Regions from separate parts of the Pseudoalteromonas sp. GB43 genome, predicted to be linked through region 1. Evidence: predicted binding sites of a transcription regulator. Region 1 holds the regulator's gene; the other holds the start of a gene.
The links. Region 1 encodes ArgR, which controls arginine synthesis, uptake and breakdown. Its sites were predicted from a motif close to ANTGAATANNTATTCANT; they were not measured.
Positions count from the first base shown of each region.

Region 2: ACRWSG_RS04465 (OadG family protein) is a predicted target of ArgR. The motif match lies at 2,466-2,483, and genes of this name have one in related genera.

Region 1 is NZ_JBPCHJ010000001.1:1,262,423-1,271,580, forward strand. Features, by position in the region: partial or broken gene cgtA (Obg family GTPase CgtA) at 1-490, opposite strand, end outside; gene rpmA (50S ribosomal protein L27) at 653-910, opposite strand; partial or broken gene rplU (50S ribosomal protein L21) at 927-1,239, opposite strand; partial or broken gene ispB (octaprenyl diphosphate synthase) at 1,797-2,620, shown strand; gene mdh (malate dehydrogenase) at 2,710-3,645, opposite strand; gene argR (transcriptional regulator ArgR) at 3,871-4,338, shown strand; gene ACRWSG_RS05990 (Dyp-type peroxidase) at 4,335-5,234, opposite strand; gene ACRWSG_RS05995 (ABC transporter ATP-binding protein) at 5,296-6,339, opposite strand; partial or broken gene ACRWSG_RS06000 (ABC transporter permease) at 6,336-7,969, opposite strand; gene ACRWSG_RS06005 (Fe(3+) ABC transporter substrate-binding protein) at 8,047-9,051, opposite strand.
Region 2 is NZ_JBPCHJ010000001.1:945,689-954,846, forward strand. Features, by position in the region: gene ACRWSG_RS04455 (sodium ion-translocating decarboxylase subunit beta) at 1-378, opposite strand, end outside; partial or broken gene oadA (sodium-extruding oxaloacetate decarboxylase subunit alpha) at 389-2,162, opposite strand; gene ACRWSG_RS04465 (OadG family protein) at 2,178-2,426, opposite strand; gene ACRWSG_RS04470 (DUF1328 domain-containing protein) at 2,961-3,134, shown strand; gene ACRWSG_RS04475 (hypothetical protein) at 3,187-3,378, shown strand; gene ACRWSG_RS04480 (hypothetical protein) at 3,905-4,828, opposite strand; gene ACRWSG_RS04485 (YcxB family protein) at 4,953-5,420, shown strand; gene csrA (carbon storage regulator CsrA) at 5,447-5,638, opposite strand; gene ACRWSG_RS04495 (aspartate kinase) at 5,732-6,949, opposite strand; gene alaS (alanine--tRNA ligase) at 6,956-9,158, opposite strand, start outside.

The sequences.
Region 1 (9,158 bases):
AGCCAACATCTGCAAGTAGCATTAGCTCTAGACGTAAGCTGCGAACTTCACCAGGTGTACCTAGTGTTTTTTGACGTGGAGCGCGGTTTGTACTTGATTTAAAACGTGCATTCCCCAAGCCATGGAAACCACCTTTTGCAACAACAACCTTTTGACCATGCTTGGTCAAATCACCTAATGACTCTTCAGTATCAACATCAATGATACGTGTACCAACAGGCACTTTAAGCGTTAAATCAGCGCCTTTTTTACCAGTCATGTTACGGCTTTGACCATTTGTGCCGCGCTCTGCTTTATGAAAACGCTCAAATTGGTAATCAATTAACGTATTTAAGTTTTCATCGGCTTGTAGATAAACGCTGCCGCCATCGCCGCCGTCGCCGCCATCAGGACCGCCATCTGGTACATATTTTTCACGTCGGAAAGATACGACACCGCTGCCGCCATCACCCGCGTCACAACGAATTTCTACTTCATCTACAAACTTCATGATTACTCACTTTAAGATTGGCTTGTTAATAACTCTATTATATACCTAAGTGCCCTATTCAGCACCCAATGCCAAGGCGCTTAGGTATATATTTATACGCACTATTATGTGCCTTAAAACAAAAAACCCCGCAAAGGCGGGGTTTTTCAAATATCGAGATGATTACTCAGCTACGATATTTACGTATTTACGGTTTAAAGGACCCTTCTGTTCGAATTGAACTTTACCATCTGCTTTTGCGAAGATAGTGTGGTCTTTACCGATACCTACGTTTGCGCCAGCGTGGAAACGAGTACCACGTTGACGAACAATGATGCTACCCGCTAGAACTGATTCGCCACCAAAACGCTTAACACCTAGGCGTTTGCTTTCTGAATCGCGACCGTTACGAGTACTACCAGCTGCTTTTTTATGTGCCATTTCTCAGTACCTCTAATTAAGCGCTAATGCCAGTGATTTTAACTTCAGTGAACCATTGACGATGGCCCATTTGCTTACGAGAATGCTTACGACGTCTAAATTTAACAATCTTAACTTTCTCACCGCGACCGTGTGAAACAACCTCAGCTGTTACTTTACCACCGTTTACGAACGGTACACCGATTCTCGATTTTCTCACCATCAGCAACTAAAAGTACTGAATCAAATTCAACTGCTGCACCAGTTTCAACGTCTAATTTCTCAAGACGAATTGTTTGACCTTCAGTCACACGGTGCTGTTTACCACCACTTTGGAAAACCGCGTACATAATTAACTCCGTCTGTGCGCCCTCAAATCGACGCAACTAAAATATTCTTCAATAGGGCGCGAAGTTTACGCTAATGTGCAAAAACTAGCAAGCCTCTTTTTCGATAAAATGAATAAAAAATAGCTGCATTGAGAGCAATTCAATATTTTCCCCTATTCTATCCTAAAAACACCACATGCCAAGCGGTTTTTACGATCTCATGACAATTAAATTACGTTAATAATAGGCACCTTTAAAATTCAAAAAGCTGATCACTTATTAATCAAGGTTATAAATTTATCTTGGCAAAATTGATCTCAAATAAAAAACTTTACAGTGTTTTTTTACTGAATCATCACAAAATATCGAGCAAGCGCTTTTTTTGTTGTACAATCAGCCCCGTATACCCATAAATATTGGCTCGGAGATCAATGGATATAAAAGCTATCCAGACGTTAATCGAAAATGAAATGGATGACGTCAATCAACTTATACATGCCCAAATGCGCTCAGATGTCGCATTGGTTAACCAACTCGGTTTATACATAGTAAACAGTGGCGGTAAACGCGTTCGTCCTATGTTGGCCATTTTAGCGGCAAAAGCACTTGGTTATGAGGGCAAAGACCATATTACGCTTGCCACTATCATCGAATTTATTCATACCGCCACATTATTGCATGACGACGTTGTCGACGAGTCACATTTGCGCCGTGGTACGCCTACAGCCAATGCAGAGTTTGGTAATGCAGCTAGCGTTTTGGTCGGTGACTTTATCTATACACGTTCATTTCAGCTTATGGTTGGCCTAGGTAAAATGTCAATCATGCAAATTTTAGCGGATGCAACCAATGTCATCGCTGAAGGTGAAGTATTACAGCTAATGAACTGTAATGACCCTGACACCACAGAACAAAGCTATATGCAGGTTATTTACAGCAAAACGGCAAAATTGTTCGAAGCTGCAACCGTTTTGCTGCAATTATTACCGAGCAAGACGAGCAAACCCTTGAAGCATTAAACTTATATGGAATGCATCTTGGCACTGCATTCCAATTAGTGGATGATGTACTTGATTACAACGCCGATGCCGAGCAACTTGGTAAAAACATTGGCGATGATTTAGCTGAAGGTAAACCTACCCTACCGCTTATCTACGCAATGCAAAAAGGCACACCAGAGCAAGTTAAGCTAGTACGCGAAGCTATTGAGCTTGGTAATGGTATGGACCATTTAGAAAGCATTCTAGCGGCATTAGCTGACACTAAAGCCCTTGAGTTTGCAATGCAAAAAGCTGAGCAAGAAGCTGACAAAGCAATTGCTTGTATTGCGTTCTTACCAGATACACCGTACAAACAAGCCTTAGAGAGTTTGGCCCGTATCGCCGTTGCCCGCGATCACTAAACACTATTTATTCGAGCCATTAAAAAAGCCTGCATTTGCAGGCTTTTTTGTTTTCGGCGATTTAAAAAATCGCCTATCATCTGTCGGAATTAACCGTTGATGAAATCAATACCTTCTTGGATGTCTTTGTTAAGTGTAGCTAGCATGTCGTTTTTAGCTTGCTCTTCGAATGCACTTAACTCACCGTAAGAAAGGATTTCTTCAACGCCGTTTTTACCTAGACGAACTGGGTGTGCGAAGTATGCTGCGTCACCGTTTTCAACTGCAACGTATGCGTAATCAACTACTTCTTCACCTTGTAAGCCTTTAACTAAAGACATACAGAAGCGTGCTGCTGCAGCACCCATAGAAAGAGTCGCTGAACCGCCACCCGCTTTAGCGTTAACAACTTCAGTACCTGCGTTTTGGATACGTGGAGTTAATGCCGCAACTTCTTCGTCAGTGAAAGTAACACCTTCAACTTGAGATAGAAGAGGAAGGATTGTCGTACCTGAGTGACCGCCGATCACTGGAACTTTAACGTCAGTTGCGCTTAAACCTTTAAGTTCAGCAACAAATGCTTCTGAACGGATCACGTCAAGCGTTGTGATACCGAATACACGGCCTGCATCGTAAGTACCCGCTTTTTTGAATACTTCAGCAACGATTGGCACTGTGCCGTTTACTGGGTTAGTGATGATACCTACTAACGCTTTAGGACAGTTTTTAACGATGCCTTCAGCTAATGTTTTGATGATACCTGCGTTTACGTTGAAAAGGTCCGCACGGTCCATGCCTGGCTTACGTGGCATACCCGCTGGGATAAGAACGATATCACAACCAGCTAATGCTGCGTCTAAGCTGTCAGCACCAAAGCCTTCAACTTTAACGTCTGTTGGGATGTGAGAAAGATCAACCGCTACACCAGGAACAACAGGGGCAACATCGTATAACGATAATTCAGAACCTGCAGGTAAACTTGTTTTTAATAATAAAGACAATGCTTGGCCGATACCGCCAGCTGCGCCTAAAACAGCAACTTTCATTGGAATTCTCCGTAATTTGAGGTAGGAAATATTTGTGGCCCTAAAGATAATGAAATTAGCGACTAAAAACAAATTTATCCTGCTTATTTCGCGTATAATTTCGACCATAGTTGTAAACTTGGCTGTAAAGACACAGCATTTTGGACGACTTTGTAAACTAATACTGCATAAATATGCAGAGTTGTGTAGAATTACCCTACATTTTATGAATAAAGAAACGGCAACATGCAACCACAAGACAAACAAGAAGCACTGATCAAAGCGTTTAAAGCGCTATTAAAAGAAGAAAACTTCGGTTCACAAGGTGAGATTGTCGAAGCATTAAAAGAGCAAGGCTTTGATAATATTAGTCAAAGTAAAGTATCTCGCATGTTAAGCAAATTTGGTGCGGTACGTACTCGTAATGCAAAACAAGAAATGGTCTATTGCTTACCGGCTGAAATGGGTGTGCCAACAGCGAAAAGCCCACTGCGTCAGCTTGTTATTGATATTATGCATAACGAAATGATGATCATTATTCGCACCAGTCCAGGCGCAGCACAATTAATTGCTCGTTTACTTGATTCACTCGGTAAAGCAGATGGCGTACTAGGCACTATTGCAGGCGACGACACTATTTTTATCGCCCCTGCGAAGATTTCTGAAATCGATGTGACGCTCGATCGCGTGCGCACTTTATTCGATACCGTTTAAAGTTGCTTTAAGAAGTTTACTGACGGGGCGAAAAACGCAGATCCCATATCGGCTTGAGTAAAATCGAGCCAATGATCATAGCAATCGCCCTGCCCCAAGCGACTCTTTAATACCTGCTCAAACGCATCCCCTTGCGCCGCACACGAAACCATTAAAATTCCCTGCTTATGCACATCACCAAATGGCATGCTTTGGTTTAGCAAGAGAGGCTGGCCATGCTCATCTTTTAATTCACTACGAACCGCATGACTGGTTTCTACAGCAGGCACAATCAAGGTGTTATCTAGACGCGTGCGCCCCATGATTTGCTCTTGCTCTGATAACGATAAATGCTGCCAGACACTCAAATCATGCACAAAGCGCTGAACATGGATATAGCTGCCTTGGTCTTCAAAGTGACCCGGTTTGTCGATAAGTGCTGTACTACGCTTTTGACGGCCATGAGGTGTATCGCCTGCATAAATAAAGCCGTTAAAATCACGTCCATCTAAAAACCGAAAATTACGGACCTGCTCCACCAGCTCAACATCCGGTGTTAATAATTTTAGGATTTGCAGGGCAAATAGATGGTTTACATCTTCACGGTCTGAGCGAATTTGTACAAACAAATCAAATGGCTGGGCACTCATCACATGATCACTATGAGTTACATTCGGAAAGCTTTGCAATTGACTAGGAATAAACTCGGGCAAGATATGCGACCAATACTGAGCACCAAGGGCAACCACGCACGATAGCATGGCTTCTGAGAACTGATCAGCAAACTCATCTTGAATGACGCTAACGCGTTTTAGTTTTTTACGTAATGACTCATCGTGGCCATCGTAAACATTAAAAAACAGGTGCAAACCATGTAAGTTTGCTTCAGCACAAATCCCAGATTGCGCTTGCGCCATAGTGAATCCTTAGCTTCTCGTTATTTGCACAAAGCCAAGGATTCAAGATTGTTATTTATTACTAATCATGAAAAAAATTGACTGTGTGCGGCATTATTTTTATTTTTACAGGTTGCTCAACAGCTAACACGCGGTCTTGCTCTGCAGCAACTTCACACTCTTGCCCTGCAATATTAATTCGATATACATAACGCGTACCGATAAAGCGCCTGTGCAAAATAGTTAAACTGTTTGCGTCACTGTGCGCAGCTTCACACAACTGAATATGGTGCGGTCTTATATACACTTGACCTTGCTGACAATCTGCATTGTTCGGTGTCAATGAGTGAACCACACCAAACGCCGTTTCGTATTCAGTTGGCGTTAATACTTTTGCCGTTAAGTATATGCCCGTACCAAGAAACTCTGCAACCACCTTTGAGTTAGGTTGGCTAAATAACTGCTCAGGAGAGCCTTGTTGGGCTATTTTTCCACCATGCATAACCGCAAGCGTGTCAGCAAATGCGAAAGCTTCTTCCTTCGAATGGGTAACAAATACCGCAGAAACCTGCTGAGCTTTAATAATTCGGCGTATATCTGCAATAAGCTCAAAACGCACTTGTGTATCAATATTCGAAAATGGCTCATCAAGTAATAATAAACTTGGTTTGTAAGCAAGTGCACGGGCTATTGCCACACGTTGCTGCTGTCCACCAGAAAGCTGATGAGGGTATCGCTGTGCACAACCATCGAGTTTAACAAGGCTAAGCATTTCATCTACACGCTCTCGCTTTTGCGCTTTGCTCATATTGCTAAGACCAAACGCAATGTTGTCGCTTACCGTTAAATGAGGAAACAGCGCATAGTCTTGGAACATCATGCCAATATTACGTTTTTCCGGTGCAACAAACAGCCCACTATCGTTGACCACTTTTGAATCAATACTCATATAGCCTTGATCAGGCTGTAAAATCCCGGCAATTGCCTTTAAGGTGGTGGTTTTGCCGCAGCCACTTGCGCCAAGCAAACAGACGATTTCATCTTGTTCAACATTGAGGTTTAGTTCACTCAACACCTGAGTCGCATTGTACTGATAAGCTAAGTCTTTAATTATCAAATGACTCATGAGTGATTTTGCTCCATCGAACGATTAACGAAATACAAAGGGATTAACCCAACTAACACGATAAACAAGGCTGAAATTGACGCAAGCTCCAATTGCTCATCACTAACATATTGAAAAACATGAGTTGCTAGGGTTTCAAAATTAAAAGGTCTGAGTAATAAAGCCGCAGGTAACTCTTTCATGCACTCAATAAACACTAATAAACCAGCTGTTAAAATACCGCGTTTTAATAGCGGTAAATGTACTCGCCACAAGGTTTGTAAGATCCTTTGCCCATTGATTGGCTAGCCATATCTAATGAAGGGCTAATACGTAAAAAACTGCTTTCAAGCGCGCCATGCGCAATCGCATAAAAACGTACAACATAAGCAAAAATCATCGCAAATAAAGTGCCGCTCAAAAGTAATCCTGGTGATAAACCAAAAGGCTCAAGCCAATTATTTAATGCATCATCTAGCTGAGTTAATGGGAGCAATACAGCAATCGCTAATACAGTACCAGGTAAGGCATAGCCAGTACTTGCTAAACGCCCAGGGATCAAAGGGTAAGCTTGCTTCGCAATGCGTTGATAAAACAATACCAATAAGCTCAATAGGATAGTTGCAATGCTCACCACTACTGCCACTTTAAAGCTTTGCCAAGCGTAATTAAAGAATGCCCCATTCCATGCTTCATCTGCATAGACAATGGCATATTTAACTAATACTCCAACCGGCAGAATAAAAGCCAATACCAGCACAACGGTGCAAGCCAAGCTTGCAGCCCATGCCGCACCGCCTTTTAAGCGATACAAAGTTGCGCTGTTTACGCTTGACTGACGTTCATACACAGCTTGATTGCGACGACTAAAGCGCTCAACCATGATGGTTAAAAACAAAATCAGTAACATAATACCTGAGATTTTCGCCGCTGCGGTTAATGAGTAATAGCCAAGCCATGTATCATAAACAGCGGTCGTCAGTGTGCTCACAGCAAAGTAGTTAACAGTAGCAAAATCAGCCATAGCCTCCATACTGATCAATGTAACCCCTGCCACAATCGCCCCACGACCAAGAGGCAAACTAACGCGTAGAAAACTTTGTAATGGTGATAGCCCCATTAATTGACTAGCTTGCACTAGTTTAAAAGACTGCTCTCTGAGTGCCGTTTTAAAAATTAGGTATAAGTAAGGATAGAGTACCAAGGCAATCATAAAAATAGCCCCAGTCAATGTACGAATATCAAAAAACCAGTAATCGTCTGGTGATTGCCAACCAAACCAGTCTCTGAGTGCGATCTGTACAGGCCCTGCATAATCAAGTAAGTCGGTATACACGTAGGCGATAAGATAAGTTGGCATTGCTAAAGGCAGCATTAACGCCCATTCAAATTGCTTACGCCCAGGAAAGTCACAATATGCAGTTAACCAAGCTAACGGCAATGCAATTACACAGCTTAACAGCCCTACCCCTGCAATGAGTATGAGAGTATTACGGGTATAATCCCACAGCACGGTATCGAAAAGGTGCTGAAATACATCTGAATCTCCTTGTAGAGATTCAAATAATAAAAAGCCTAATGGCGTAACAAGCAACAGGCCAATCAGCCAGGCTATAAGCTGCCAACGCGACAGCGAAAACTTCACATGCATAAGTGGATTAATACCAGATAAAATAAAAGCTGTTAAAAAACAGCTTTTATAAAAATGTGTTACGAGAAATATCCTCGTTATAAATCAAACTTTACTTCATCAATCAGCTTCAGTGCCACAGGGCGATATTTGCTGATCTCATCAAGAGGTAGACTATCTTCTTTAAACTCACCCCATGATGCAACCATCTCTGATAATGCAACCCCTTGCTTTACAGGGTATTCCATATTAACGGAAGCATACATATTTTGCGCCTTATTGTCGGTCATATACTCAACCAGTTTCAAGGCATTTTCAGGGTTTTTAGCATAACGGGTCATAACAACGCCCGATACATTGATATGAGAACCACGGTTCGTTTGGTTAGGGAAGTTAATATAAACCGCTTCAGCCCATGATTTTTGCTGCTCATCTTGCATCATTTTGCCAAAATAATAGCTGTTGCCTAACGCCAGATCGCATAAACCTTCTTTTACGGCTTTGACTTGCGCTCTGTCATTACCTTGCGGTTTACGTGCTAAATTGGCTTTTACGCCCTCAAGCCATTGCTTAGTTTTTGCTTCGCCATGGTGAGCAACCATAGAAGCAACTAAACCTAAATTGTATGGATGTTTACCAGAGCGAGTGCAGATCTTACCTTTGTATTTTGGGTCCGCTAAATCTTCGTATGTTAACTCACCAAGCGCACCAACGCGCTCTTTTGCAGAGTAAACATTACGTACACGTTTAGTAAGTGCTATCCATTGACCGTCGGCATCGCGAAAAGTGCTTGGCACATTCGCATTAACTACATCACTATTAATTGATTGCGTTAAGCCTAAATCTTCTAATTGAATCAGCGCACTAAAATTTGAAGTTAATACTAAATCAGCCTTACTGTGTTTACCTTCGCGCTTAACACGCTCAATCAGCCCTTTTTTTGCAAATACCACATTAGTTTTAATGCCTGTTTGCTTAGTGAAATCATCCAAAATAGGCTGAATTAAGAATGGTTGACGAAACGAGTAAATATTTACTACATCTGCAGCAAATGTAGGCGCGCTTAATAATGCGCTAAGTAATACTAAGGCTGTTTTCTTCATTTTATAGCACCTAAATAGTAACAATTATCAAAATATTTTACCTAGAGTTAGGGCAAAGTGCACCCGTTTAAACTTATATTTCAATCAACATAGCTGCCATTTAGGAA
Region 2 (9,158 bases), 320 kb from region 1:
GTTAAGTAGAATTGCACCAAATAAAGTAGCAAAAATACCAAACTGCGCAGCCGCGCCTAACAGCAACATACGCGGATTAGCGATTAAGGCACTAAAGTCTGTAAGCGCCCCCACGCCCATAAAGATCAAAAGTGGGAACACCCCAGAATCAATCCCGATATCGTACACGTAATAAAGCAAACCACCCGGTTCAGATAACCCGGCTACAGGAATATTAGTTAAAATAGCCCCAAAGCCGATAGGTAATAACAATAATGGCTCAAATTTACGGGCGATTGCGAGATATAATAACCCGCAACCTACCGCAATCATTATTAATGCAGGAAAGGTAAAGTTAGCAATACCTGTCGCATGCCAGAGGTTTAAAACACCATCCATCCTCTGTCTCCTATGCTAGCGCGATTAACGCATCGCCAGTGGCAACAGAGTCGCCCTCTGCCACTAATACTTCTGCAATTGTACCTGAGTGTGCGGCGCGAACTTCTGTTTCCATTTTCATTGCTTCCATAATGATAACCACATCACCTTCATTTACTGTTTGGCCAGCTTTTACTTTCACTTTGAAAATATTGCCTGCTAACGGCGCGTTTAAGGTTTCGCTAACAGACGCTGAGGCAGATTGAGGAATTAACTCACTGTCTTTTAGAGTTACTTCTTTTAGTTCACCACCTTGCGCTACAACGACATCGTAAACTTTACCGTCAACTTTAACGCTGTATTGCTCTGCTTTTGCAGGACTTGAAGCGGCTGGTTTACTTTCTGACTTAGCAACTTCACCCGTTGGAATTGCTTCAAACGCATCAGGGTTGTTACGGTTTTTAATAAACTTAAGGCCAATTTGAGGGAATAATGCGTAAGTAAGCACATCATCAATCACGTCATCAGCAAGCTCTAAACCTTGCTCTTTAGCTTCACTTAATAACTCTGCTTCAAGCTTCTCAAGTTCAGGCTCAAGCTTATCAGCAGGACGGCAAGTGATTGCTTCAGCGCCATCTAGTACACGTTCTTGCAGCTCTTTATTCATTGGTGCTGGTGTTGCACCATACTCGCCTTTGAGCACACCCGCAGTTTCTTTAGTGATGGTTTTATATCGCTCGCCAGTCAAAACATTAAGTACCGCTTGAGTACCAACAATTTGTGAGGTTGGTGTAACGAGTGGAATGTAACCTAAGTCTTCGCGAACACGCGGGATCTCGAGTAATACTTGATCAAGTTTGTCAGCAGCACCTTGCTCTTTAAGCTGATTTTCCATATTAGTTAACATGCCGCCCGGCACTTGCGCTAATAAGATACGTCCATCAACGCCTTTAAGGCTGCCTTCAAATGCAGCATATTTCTTGCGTACGTCACGGAAGTAAGCAGCAATTTCTTCTAATTGGTTTAAATCAAAGTGCTGTGTCTCGCTCAGTGCCTTCTACAATTGAAACGATGGTTTCTGTGGCGCTATGACCATAGGTCATACTCATTGACGAAATAGCCGTATCAAGCATATCGATACCTGCATCGATCGCTTTTTGGTAAGTTGCAGTGCTTAAACCTGTGGTTGCGTGGCATTGCATCGCAATAGGAATAGACACAGTTTCTTTTAAACCTTTGATCAACTGTTCACAATCATAAGGCTTTAATAAACCTGCCATATCTTTGATACAAATTGAATGACAACCAAGATCTTCTAGTTGTTTTGCAAGCTCAAGCCACATATCAAGCGTATGGACTGGGCTTACTGTGTACGAAATAGTACCTTGGGCATGAGCACCTACTTTAACAGCAGCTTTAATGGCAGTTTCAAGGTTACGCACATCGTTCATCGCATCGAAAATACGGAAAACATCAACACCGTTTTTGTGGGCACGCTCAACAAACTTTTCGACTACATCATCAGCATAATGACGGTAACCTAAAAGGTTTTGCCCACGCAGTAGCATTTGCTGCTTAGTGTTTGGCATTGCCGCTTTTAGCTCGCGAATACGTTGCCAAGGATCTTCACCTAAATAACGGATACACGAGTCAAACGTCGCACCACCCCATGATTCAATTGACCAATAACCCGCATTATCGAGTTTTTCTGCCATGGGTAGCATGTCGTCTAAGCGCATACGCGTTGCCAAAAGAGACTGGTGTGCGTCGCGCAATACTAGTTCGGTTAGTTTTAATTTAGCCATGTTTAAGCTGCCCCGTTATTTTTGTTTATTTCGAAATTGAGCAATTGCAGCGCTGATTGCTGCAATATGTGCCTGTGGCACACCCTGTTGAGGTTGAACTTTTGCTGTACGCGTAGGTTCTGCAGTTGCAGGATCATCAAATCGACCCACCAGCTTTGACATTAAAGTGACTGCTGAAATCAAAATAGTCAGAAAAACAAACACGCCTACCATGCCTGTCACCATCAAACTGGCCGCAGTGGTGAGTAATCCACCTATATCCATACGACTCCCCTCGCTTAGTTAAAATAAAAAGTTATTTTTGTTAAATAATTATGCACCAATAATAACAAACAAAATTCATTTGTATAGCATCATTGTAAATTGGTAAAACCAATTAAATTTAAAATAACATGACGTACATATAATTAACACCCCACTATTTATGCATTTAAAGCCCCGCTATAGATGATATAAATAATCAATATAGCCAGTCGTTATATGCTGAACTATTAATTAATAGCAACAAAATGGCTAAAAACCACACACAACAAGGTGTTAGAGGTAGCCAACCCAAATAAAGTTAAATTGGTCTTACCATTTATTGGTGCATTATCTCTTTTTCTCATGCATCTCAATATGAAAAAATATCACTATGAATAAGTTACATGCTTACTCGTAAAAGTTACCAAATGATGAACCCTCTAAAGAACAACAAAAACACACAAACCATTGAAATATATAAATTAAAACTTCTGGCATAAAACTCGCTTTAGTTACATCGAACTTAAGAAAATTTAAATAGCCAAGGAGACCACTATGTTACGCTGGACAATTACTTTTCTAGTTATCGCGTTAATCGCAGCAGTGTTAGGTTTTGGCGGTATCGCAGGAGCCGCTGCAGGCATCGCTAAGATTATCTTTTTTATATTTTTAGTATTACTTGTTATTTCGCTGGTATCAGGAGCACTTAGAGGCAACGTCCCTAAGTAGTTAAAAGCAGATAACCACTTACTTTATTTTTAAATTTACAAGGAATTTCATTATGAAAAATTCAACTTTAAAAGCCGCAACTATCGCCCTATTTTCAGGTCTTTTCATCATGGGTTGTGAAGACAACTCTGCTGAAGACGCAGGTGAGCGTATTGACGAAGCAATTACTGATACACAAAATGCAGTTGAAGATGCATGTGAAGAAGTAAAAGAAGGTGTTAACGCAGAAGAAACTAACTGCTAATAGCACACCTTACTTAAGAAAAGCGGCCAAGTGCCGCTTTTTTGTTTTTTAAATGATGCATGAGATCTGAGATAATCGTAGGAATGGTTTTAACCGTGAACTTTTGGCTATAGCGTGAGTTTTTTCGGCGTTAAAACGCCTCCTACAAGTCTTAACTTGGGTTTAAAGTCTGATGACTTTATAAACCACCGCGCGAAATAAATTTCACGCCTACGTGAGCCTCAAACTCGATAACTTTACTCTTTCCTCTAGAAATTCGCTAACTTGTTGGGTTTCACTCCGTTCTATCCTACATCATGTAGGTCGTCATTTATGGCGACACATGTTTTATTACTCATACCTGACGGGCTAAAGCCCGACCTACGACTTACACGTAGATTTAAGAAACATCGCGCGAAATAAATTTCACGCCTACGTGAGCCTCAAACTCGATAACTTTACTCTTTCCTCTAGAAATTCGCTAACTTGTTGGGTTTTAATCTGATAGCTGACGGCTCTGAGTGCGTCTCCGTTCTACCCAACGTTATTACTCACATACCTTAGTGAGGGGCTCGTTTGTCGTTATACTTGCTATATGCCATTGGTCGTCGATAAAACTTACTTTTGCGACATCGCTTACAGCAAAATCTCCGGGGACATTTAAACGCGTTAAGTTACTCGCTAACTGCTGCTGGCAATATGGGCCGGTATCGCCATGCATTACAAGCACAGGCTTCTTAGTGTGCTTTGCAAAGTCGCTGATGGCATCTCGGTATAGTTTAAATGCATCACATTTAGAGCGCTGCGATTCACTACAGGCGGGTTTACTGCTTGGGTGGTAAATATCAGCCTGAAAGCCAAACACATAGGCCTTAGCATCTTGTTGAACAAGTGCTTGTTTTAACCAAATTAAGTTGTACTTATCACGTTTGTCAGCGGCATCAAGTGCTGCGTTTTTGTCACTTTTTAAAATTTGCGAGCGGCCATTAAAAGTGCCCGGTATATGCAAAGTACGAAACTCAATACCATCAAACTGCCAACGGGCATTCTCTAGCATTTCAGCTTGTGTGGCATAACCCTGTAGTTGCTGTGCTTTTTGTGTATAAGCATCGTCGAACATTAGGCGTTTAACAAAGCTTAGGCGCTCAAGCTCATCAAAACGCACCGATAGCTTCTCTCGGTCACAATCGGTCCATTCATTATCACCGGGGGTATAAATAAAAGGCTGTTTGGTCAACGACGTCAATAACGCTTTATTTGTTTGCAAAAGCTTGTTCGTGCAAGCAAGTGCTCCCGATTTCATATCACCAAGGTGCATTAAAAAGCCATGGGGTGTTGCTGCGATTGCTTTAGTAATTTTTCCATCTTTGGCGAGATTAATTTCATCAATCGGGGTGTATGGCATATCGCCCATAACTAAAAAAGTATTTGTGGTCATTGCAAGTGCTAATGACATTGAACTAACAAACATACAACTTACACCTAAAAAATACAGATACCTTAAGCTCTCATAATGACAACTAAATGAAAACCAACTGCGGCAGTTTTTTTCTATCAATGTTAAACTGCTGCCAGTCGATTAATTGAGTCCCCAAATGACATTAAGTACAACTTACACACTAGATAAACCGTATTATTACGAATGCTTTGATGAGTCTTTGCCTTATTCATCTCAAGCCAAGCCTAAATACCCGCTGTTGATATTGTTAATAACCTTAGGCTTATTGGCGTTTTATCAATTAGAGAATCATTACCTTGGTAGCTTTATGATTATGCTTGCCGTCGTTGAGTGCTTATCGTTTTATTACAAGCGCCCATGGTGGGTCGCAAGACAAATGATGAGCCGTGCATCAGGCAGCGAAGTGACTATCGTATTTGATGATAATGGGGTGAAAGCCGAAAACCCGCATAAAAGCTACCAATTAAGCTGGCAACAGATTAGTGAGATTATTGAAACTGAGCGAGGTTATATTTTAAAGGCACAGCGCGGTATGCAATATATTTCTAAACAAGCGCTAAATGATGAAATGACAGCCGAACTAAATAAAAGAGCCACTCAGTGAGTGGCTCTTAAAATATCTGTCGCTGATTAAACGTTGCCCGGATTTGGGTTAGATTTCTCTGCTTGAATTCGCATGTAGATTTCTTCACGATGTACTGATACATCTTTCGGTGCGTTTACACCAATGCGAACTTGATTTCCTTTAACACCAAGAACAGTAACTGTTACTTCGTCACCGATCATTAGGGTTTCACCTACTCTACGAGTTAGTATTAGCATTCTCTTGCTCCCATGTTCCAAAAAATTAAAAGATTCCGCGTCAAGAACATTCTAATGAAATCTAGACTTAAAAGTAAGTAAAAACTCTAGATCTTATTCATTTTCGGTTAAAAAAACTTTGTGTAGCGCACGTACAGCCAGTTCTAAATACTTTTCGTCAATTAAAACTGATATCTTTATTTCTGATGTCGATACAAGCATCACTTTGATGTTTTCATCGGCAAGGGCATTAAAAAATAAACTTGCCACACCAGAGTGAGATTTCATCCCTACACCTACTGCAGACACCTTGGCAACATTGCTGATCCCTTTAATAGATTCTGCGCTGATACCATCTTGGTTACTGGTCAAAATTTCAAGGGCTTGCTCAAAATCATTCGTGTGCACAGTAAAAGCATAGTCTATTTTTTCAAAGTTATGATTAACTTGATTAATCATATCTATTTCGACGCCAAATTCTGCAAAAAGTTTCAAAATTTTTGCAAGGTTTTCCGTTCCTTGGTGTACGCCATTGACGTAAATCAAGCTTTCGTCACGATTAAAGGCGATACCCGACACAATGTTTGCTTGCACATCCGGCTCCTCAAAACTGATCAAGGTCCCTTGATCCGGGTTAAAACTCGATAACACTCTGAGCGGTATATTATATTTTCCTGCCGCTTCGACACTACGAATATGCAGTACCTTAGCCCCAAGACTGGCCATTTCGAGCATTTCTTCGAAGGTGACATGGCTCATACGTCGCGCATTAGGCTCAATACGTGGGTCGGTGGTGTATACCCCATCAACATCGGTGTAAATTTGACATTCATCGGCATTAATAGCGCCTGCAATCTCAACCGCAGAGGTATCAGTACCACCGCGACCAAGCGTGGTGATATTGCCTTCAATATCGCGGCCCTGAAAGCCCGCTATTATAGCAATCCGGTTATGTTCAAGTTCATGCTTTAGACGAGTCGCCGCAATCTCTTCAATCCGCGCTTTACCAAACATGTTATCGGTGCGAATGTTGACCTGATCAGCAAGTAAGCTTACCGCTGAGTGACCACGTTTAATAATAGCCATAGCGAGTAAAGAGACCGACACTTGCTCACCGGTGGTTAGCAATACATCAAGCTCACGAGCACTGGGTCTAGAATCGATTTGTTTAGCGAGTTCAATCAGACGGTTAGTTTCTCCCGACATCGCCGAGAGCACCACCACAACTTGATGGCCTTGTTGCTTGGTTTTTACAACAAGGTCGGCGACGGCCTCAATTCGCTCTATTGAGCCAACTGAGGTGCCACCGAATTTTTGGACGATAAGTGCCACTAGTGATTAAGAACGCTCAGTTAACCAAGCAGTTACACTTTCTAAGGCTGCAGCAAGGTTCTCTGGCTGAGTACCACCTGCTTGCGCCATATCAGGACGACCACCGCCCTTACCGCCTACTTGTGCAGCCATGTGATTTACAAGTTCACCGGCTTTCACTTTACCTGTTAAGTCTTTAGTTACACCAGCAATTAGGCTTACTTTGTCGCCATTAGCAACACCAAGGGCAATAACACCTGAGCCAATCTTCGTTTTCAGGTCATCAACCATGCCACGTAGTGCTTTAGACTCAGTACCTGCAACATCTGCAACCAGTAGTTTAATACCGTTCACTTCAACAACAGAGTCAAGTAACGATGCACCTGCCGCACTTGCTAGCTTGTCGTTAAGCTGTGCAATTTGCTTCTCAAGGCCTTTTGATTTCTCTAGTAACGCAGTTACTTTTTCAAGTACTGTGCTGCTATCACCTTTTACTAGTGCTGCAACATCGTTTAACTGTTGTTCTTGCTCACTTACATAAGCAACCGCTTCAGCACCCGTTACCGCTTCAATACGGCGGATACCGGCAGCGATACCGCTTTCTGATACGATTTTAAATAAACCGATATCACCTGCGCGCTTAACGTGAGTACCACCACATAGCTCGATTGAGTAATCACCAATGGTTACTACGCGCACTTCGTCATCGTATTTTTCACCGAATAATGCCATCGCACCTTTTGATTTAGCATCTTCGATAGCCATTAGCTCAGTTTCAAGCGCAAAGTTACGACGGATTTCATCGTTTACTGCGCGCTCGATTTGACGTAATTCGTCTTTTGTTACCGCTTCAAAGTGAGAGAAGTCAAAACGTAAACGTTCAGGGTCAACTAGTGAGCCTTTTTGACTTACGTGCTCACCTAAAATTTGGCGTAATGTTTCATGCAAGATATGCGTTGCAGTGTGGTTTTTCTTGATGCTATCGCGACGTGCTGCATCAATGGTTGCCTCTGCTTTATCGTTTGTACCAATACGACCTTGTACACGACCATGGTGTGCAAATGCATTACCAAGTTTCGTGGTGTTAGTCACTACAAACTCACCACCAGCTACTTTTAACACACCCGTGTCACCAACCTGACCACCTGATTCAGCGTAGAACGGTGTACGGTCTAAGATTGCGATACCTTCTTGACCATCTTCAAGTACAGAAACCGATTGACCTTCAGAGAAAAGTTCAACCACAGTACCTGTGTAATGTTCTGCATCGTAACCTTTAAAGTCTGTGTGTTTTTCAGACTTAAGTTGTTGGTTGTAATCAGCACCAAACTTACCCGCTTGCTGTGCTTGCTTACGCTGAACAGCCATACACTCTTGGAAGCCGTGCTCATCAATCGTCATGAAACGCTCACGCGCCACGTCTGCCGTTAAGTCAGCTGGGAAACCGTAAGTATCGTAAAGTTTGAATACTAAGTCACCTGGGATCACATCGCCTTCGATATCAGTTAGGCTTTCTTCTAAAATAGCCAGACCACGCTCAAGTGTTTTACCAAACTGCTCTTCTTCAATACGCAGTACTTTTTCAATAATTTCTTGTTGCTTTGCAAGCTCTGGGTACGCTTGACCCATTTGCTCAATTAGCGCAGCAACTAGCTTGTAGAAGAATGCACCTTTCGCACCTAGCTTGTTACCGTGACGAACAGCACGACGAATGATACGACGTAATACATAACCACGGCCTTCGTTTGATGGCATAACGCCGTCAGACACTAAAAACGCACACGAACGAATGTGGTCAGCCACAACGCGTAACGATTTATCATCTAAATCTTGCGCGTTTGTTACTTTAGCCGCAGCTGCAATAAGCGCTTGGAATAAATCGATTTCGTAGTTTGAGTGCACACCTTGTAAAATTGCAGAGATACGCTCAAGACCCATACCTGTATCAACAGACTGCTTAGGAAGCGGCTCCATTGTACCGTCGGCATGGCGGTTATACTGCATAAATACTAGGTTCCAGATCTCGATGAAACGGTCACCGTCTTCTTCAGGTGAACCTGGAGGACCACCCCAAATTTCTTCACCGTGATCGTAAAAGATTTCAGAACATGGACCACAAGGACCTGTATCACCCATTGACCAGAAGTTATCGCTAGTTGCAATGCGAATAATACGATCTTCACTTAGACCCACTTCTTTATGCCAAATGTTGAAGGCTTCTTCATCATCA